Regions from separate parts of the Paenibacillus sp. FSL H3-0469 genome, predicted to be linked through region 2. Evidence: riboswitches for the same ligand, from Rfam matches in the RefSeq annotation. Region 2 holds a riboswitch; the other holds the start of a gene.
The links. Region 2 has a riboswitch for cyclic di-GMP ahead of NSS83_RS28705 (PA14 domain-containing protein). Riboswitches for the same ligand answer to the same signal wherever they lie in the genome.

Region 1 (3,182 bases), 1.5 Mb from region 2:
TCGGTGTCGGTGTTGGCACTGTTGTTGGCGTCGGTGTTGGCAACGCTGTTGGCGTCGGTGTTGGCACTGCCGTTGGCGTTGGTGTTGGCTCTGCCGTTGGCGTTGGTGTTGGCACCGCTGTCGGCGTTGGTGTTGGCACTGCCGTTGGCGTTGGTGTCGGTACGGCTGTTGGTGTTGGCGTCGGCTTCACGGTTGGTGTTGGCGTCGGCTTCACTGTTGGCGTTGGTGTTGGTTTCACAGTTGGCGTTGGTGTCGGCTTCACTGTTGGCGTTGGTGTTGGCTTCACTGTTGGTGTTGGCACCGCTGTCGGTGTTGGCGTCGGCTTTACCGTTGGTGTTGGCGTCGGCTTCACGGTTGGTGTTGGCGTCGGTTTCACTGTTGGTGTTGGCGTCGGCTTCACGGTTGGTGTTGGCGTCGGCTTCACTGTTGGCGTTGGCGTCGGCTTCACTGTTGGCGTCGGCTTCACGGTTGGCGTTGGTGTTGGTTTCACAGTTGGTGTTGGCGTCGGCTTCACTGTTGGCGTTGGTGTTGGTTTCACAGTTGGCGTTGGTGTCGGCTTCACTGTTGGTGTTGGTGTCGGCTTCACTGTCGGTGTTGGCGTCGGCTTCACTGTTGGTGTTGGCGTCGGCTTTACGGTTGGTGTTGGCGTCGGCTTCACAGTTGGCGTTGGCGTCGGCTTCACTGTTGGCGTTGGCTTTGGAGTTGGAGTGCACACAGGTGTAGGTGATGGTTTTATGGTCGGTGTCGGTGTTACTGTTGGAGTCGGTGTTACCGTCGGTGTTGGTTTCACTGTCGGTGTAGGCGTTACTGTCGGTGTTGGCGTTACTGTCGGTGTAGGTTTCACTGTCGGCGTTGGTGTAGCCGTTGGTGTCGGTGATGGACTAGGTGTCGGCGTTGCGGTCGGCGTCGGACTCGGCGGCGGCCCCTCTCCCTCGTACATTCCAAGGTGCATCTCAACCCCGCCGCTAAAAAATTTTGCAATCAGGGTCCCGTACAGCTCTGCTCCGGCATAATGAACATCCGCTTGGGGGGCGAGAATACTACCATAGAAAGAGGTATAAGCGATATTCACCTCAGAAGCCTCGTAAAAGTTGAACAACACTTGACTGGCTCTGCCGTTATTCATTGCAAAACTAGGCACATTGACTGTAGACCCGCTAATATTAATAATCAACGTAGCGTTCGGGGCAATGTTAAACTGGATATTATTTGTTTTTGCCAGAGTCGGGGCATCCAGATGAACAACATTGAAGGCATCCGGCGCATTTATGGTTAGTGTCCCATAGTTATTGGCTACCGATTTCGTATCGGCCAAGGCCCCATACTCTGTAGATCGGGAGATCAGCATCTGCTGCTCGGCGGCAAAATCAATCGGGCTGGCATTTTTCTTCCCGCCTTTGATGTTGACACCAGGCTCATTGGCGGTAAAGCTATCCCCAAATACCACATTTCCATAGATCTCTCCACTGCCTGAATGTACAAAATTCTTGCCGGCCACAAGTACATCCGTCGGCGCAGCATCCCTGTATGCTCTGGCTACCCCGTAACCTCCGGTGAGGGTAATGTTCCCTGCCGCTGCCAGGCGGCCTTCAATCTGATCATTGCCTTGCGTAAAATCCCCGAGAATAAAAGCATTAAAATTCCCTGCGATTCCTAAAACCGGTGTTGGAGTATACGGTACCCCTGAAGCTGCTCTAACATCTGTCCCCCACGTAAAGGCACTGGATAAGGTCAATAGGCCCGCCATTATGATGGCGGCTGTTTTACGTACTCTTTTTTTCAATAGTCCACACCTCCTAGTTACTATTCTATGAATCTGTCACGCGACTATAACAACAAAAAAGACCGCCACGAAGGGTTAGCTTCACGGCGGCCGGACGACCTTAGCCTCAACTTATAGAGACAGTAGATTCCTGACTTTGCGTCCCGTTCTTTCGATACGGTTTGCGTTTGTACATGATTTCGGTATGAAATTGTGATTTGCTTATGTAAATTCGTTGTTGAGTCTATGACATTTGTTACTTTTGTACTAATTTCAGTTTATCCGCTCGCCCACCCTATTGTCAATCCATTCCCAGTATATTTCTTGAAATTATTTTCGCGATGACTCCTCATTTAACCCTTGTACCATAAGGGTTTATGGGCGAGTCTCTTTTTAGCCGCCGACGAAAAAAGTCGAGAAATCAGAGAATTGGCTGCAGCCGTTTATCTCTCTTCTCTATAATTATATGAATTTATATTATTAAAATTTGATGCATTTGTCCTATTTTATTAGTCTCACCCCGTCTCGGCTTACTGTCCGCTCCTATTCAATGCAATTTTACCTATTTGCGGGCATGTCAGCTCTAAAAAAAGTGCCGCCCATAGGGACGACACCTGCTAATAGAATTCATATATTTTGAATAAAATGTCGCCTAGGCAGACCCGAATAGCTGAATCCAGCCAATCATCGATACCCATAGCGGAACACTTAGAATGATCCCGAATACCAAACCACGGCGGAGACTTCCTTCATGACTCATTGCCATTCTCCTTTGAGCTGATTTATTTTTCAATCTTTATTATTTCAATTTTAATATATAATAATTCGTTCTATTTTTTTGTGAAAAATATCACATTATTTAAGTTAATTTATAAAACCCATTGATTAATTTTTGAAAGGTGAGTTACAATGCGAATATACGTTCTCTTCAAGGAGTTGAGAGGGATGCACAGAGCAGAGAGCCAGGATAACCTGCTGGTCAAATCCTATATTTTGCTGCCGCTTATTCTATCCGCCTTCGAGCGCGATGCTTCTGCTATATCCTCAGAGCTGCGCACGCCTGCGCCTTATCTGGAGGTGATCCAGAGGGCCGTCCATGCCGCTTCTGCCGATCTGCGGGAGACCCGTGCCGGGATGCGCGCCCGTGGTCTGAAGGTCTATGAACAGCAGCGGCTGGAGGCGGGCGTTGAAGCCAGATTCGTCTGCAGGGGTTATCACGAGCGGATGCTGCTGCTGGATGATGTGATTGCCGCCCAGGCCACTCTGCATATGCGCAGATATCTGGGTATGGAGAAGACGGAGCAGGGCCCGAAGCAGAGCTAACAAAGAAGCCTGCCGCAAGCGGCAGACTTCTGCATGAAATGATCACCCGGATGCGGTTACATTAACAACGTCCAATACCCTAACGTGCCGCATATAA
Region 2 (3,182 bases):
CTGGCTACAGTGCTTGCAGGGACGTTCCTCAACGTATATCTGTGGAAAAGCCGGCAGAACTTCGCCATGATCGGCTGGTTCACCGTGGCCCAGCAGCTTGCCGTGGGTCTCAGCTTTTGGCTGGGCGGCAAGTGGGTGAAAGAACATAACAAAATGAATGCCCTGCGGCTGGGAATTGCCGTATCGGGCTTTTTTTATTTGCTGGTGCTGTGGCTTCGCGAAGAAGCAGTGCATTATATTTGGCCGCTGGGTGGGGTCCTCGGGCTATCCATCGGGCTGTATTGGCTGGCATTTAACATTGTTTTCTTCGAGATTACGGACGCTGCGAACCGCGATTTCTATAACGGGTGGATGGGTCTGCTGGGTTCCCTGACGGGAATAGCCGGCCCCTGGGTGTCCGGCTGGATGATCTCCCGCTGGCAAGGCGGACAAGGCTACCGTATGGTATTCATATTGTCTTTATGTATCTATGGGGTGGCTGCTGTGCTAAGTTTCTGGCTGCGCAAACGGCCGCGCGGCGAAGCCTATCTCTGGCTGGAGCCCTGGCGCGAGCTTACCCGCAGGCGCAGTCCTTGGCGGCCAGTTGCGGCGGCGCTAGTGTTCCAGGGTATCCGGGAAGGCGTATTCTCCTTCCTGATCGGTCTGCTCGTCTACATTGCTGCACAGGAGGAGAGCAAGCTGGGACAGTTCGCCCTGCTGACCTCCGCCGTCTCCCTGATCAGCTATTATGCGGCCGGCAGATGGTTCAAGCCCCGTGCCCGGCTCGGCGGTATGCTGGCAGGCAGTCTGCTGCTCATCGCCTTCCTTCTTCCGCTGCTGTGGAAGGTGAATTTTACCACCCTCCTGATCATGGGAATCGGGACCTCACTCTGCCTGCCGCTCTACATGCTGCCGATGCTGTCCACCAGCTTCGACCTTATGGGAGTGTCCGAGGAGAGCGCCGGCAAACGCGTGGAATTGGTAGTGCTAAGAGAGCTTAGCCTGATGAGCGGCCGCCTCCTTGGTCTGCTGATCTTCATCGCCGTGCTGTCACTGGACCAATCTCCGCAGACCATTACGCTGCTTATGCTGCTGCTAGGTGCGGCGCCGCTGGGGAGCTGGGTGGTGGTGCGGAAGATGCTGGGTTTAAATGTTCACAGAAATAACAATATTATATGATTCAAATATAGGGTATTATTGCCAAGGTAAGTACAGATTGTATTTGAAGTGAATTCAAAATGATTTCGCATGAATTTAACCATTAGAACTAAAAAGGCAAACCTGTACGAAAGTCAGGGACGCAAAGCCACGGGCCTTACCACAGGGCGGGAGATACCCATCTGTGAATGGTAGCCGGGCCGCTCTTTCCGGTGGTTTTTTTGCGCCCTTTTTTAATTGAAGTGTTAAATGAGCGGAGGTCTTTTATGACAAATAGGAAAAGCTTTATATGTAAGGTACTGTGTTTTATCATTTTGGCTCAAATTCTTGCACCTTTTGTAGAATTCTCAGGGATGAAAATTTCCGCACAGGACAGTATTCTCAGGATCCGGTTTCAGCCCGAAGAAGCCCCTGTACAGGACGGAGAGCTTGCAGATTCTGGAGCCGTTTTTAGCGTCAAAAACCAATACTCCTACGGCTGGAACATGGATCATACCGATGCAACAGTCTCAAGAGATACATACGATGACTCCGGCATAAGTAGCCTTACACGAATCCATCCGGATGGAAAATGGGAAATTGCACTAGACAATGGTACTTATGAAGTCTCGGTAACCGTAGGTGACTCTGTATATAGCAGCAACAACTCCCTTTCTGTTGAGAATATCAAAGTGATGGACGGACTCACTCTTGAAGCAGGGCAGCATAGAACAGTCAAGAAGAAGGTTGCTGTCGAAGATGGAAGACTCACGTTAAGTCAAATCAATGCTGCTGGAATGGAGACGGCTCTCAATAGCATAGAACTTTCATTGGTTAATACATACACTCCCGCCTTGATACCGCCTCAAATAAGTATGCCCTTTGAACCCAATAAGGTTGTTGGTGACAAAGTTCTTCTATCGGGAAGCATGACCAACATACACAACGCTCCGCCTTTTATTAGGGTGAACGGCCTGCAGGTAGAAATCTCCCGCCATATCCGCGAACAAATAGAATCTATTGAACAACAAATACAGCAGGTTAGCCAACATGCAGTGGCAATAGGAAATTCGGATATTGAAGCTATTCAAAGCTCTATCCGCTCCAGCGGCAAGAAGCCTGCAATTATTGCAGTCGGACAATTGAATTTAGAATCAAGCGTGACGTTCGGAAGCGCAGAACAGCCTGTCATTGTAATCGTCGACGGCATGAATACGAACCGGAAGCTGAATGTAACGGTGTACGGGTCGCTAATCCTCCGTGGAGGATTAAATGCCAATACGGAGTTGGATGTTAATGTTATCAACCCTGTACCAGATGAGAATCTAGGTAATCTATGGGTACAGGGGACGGTGCATTTAAATAATAATTCCAATGTACAAGTAGATAATGAATTGTTTGCAGGTTCTTTGGTCTATAACAATGGTTCGCTCGATCTATCCGCGGAACGGATAGTAGTACAAGGCAATATGAATATCAATACTATGGTAACTATGAATGTAGACGAAGAAATGTCTATTGGAGAAGTGGTTTCCAATAATTCAAGGGCAGAACTAAATGTAGCGCAGGGAGATCTGTTTGTCCGGGACAACGTCAGTGTGAATAATCATCTTAATATCACCACAGGCGGATTATTTGCAGTAGGCGGAAATGTCATCTCGAACCAAAGACCTATAATACATACGGGGAATGAGCAAGCTGGACGTACATTGTTGAAGTATGTTCTGTCGGGCCTTAAGGCCGAGTATTACAGCGGCAATGATTTTACGGGCAAGAAGGCCGTGAAGGTGGATGAATCTATTTCTTTGGCTGGCCCACCTGTTCTGGGTGTGCCGGGGATAGCAGACCAGCATTTCTCAGTAAGATGGACAGGGCAAATTCAACCTAACTATACAGATCAATATACCTTCTCCGCCAGAACGTCAGGTGGAGTCAGACTCTGGGTGAATGATCAGCTCCTGGTGGATGCCTGGACAACGAAGCAGCATGTGGAGCAAGGCACCATCCAGCTTGAAGCGGGGAAAAAATATGACCTGAAGATGGAATACGCTAATGATATGGGGAAT

Region 1: linked by a shared signal. The riboswitch ahead of NSS83_RS22275 (choice-of-anchor A family protein) and the one ahead of NSS83_RS28705 (PA14 domain-containing protein) in region 2 are both predicted to bind cyclic di-GMP.

The regions. Positions count from the first base shown of each region.
Region 1 is NZ_CP150302.1:5,051,174-5,054,355, reverse strand. It holds gene NSS83_RS22275 (choice-of-anchor A family protein) at 1-1,783, opposite strand, end outside; cyclic di-GMP riboswitch class I at 1,866-1,959, opposite strand; gene NSS83_RS22270 (hypothetical protein) at 2,708-3,085, shown strand.
Region 2 is NZ_CP150302.1:6,576,956-6,580,137, forward strand. It holds gene NSS83_RS28700 (MFS transporter) at 1-1,158, shown strand, start outside; cyclic di-GMP riboswitch class I at 1,244-1,345, shown strand; gene NSS83_RS28705 (PA14 domain-containing protein) at 1,326-3,182, shown strand, end outside.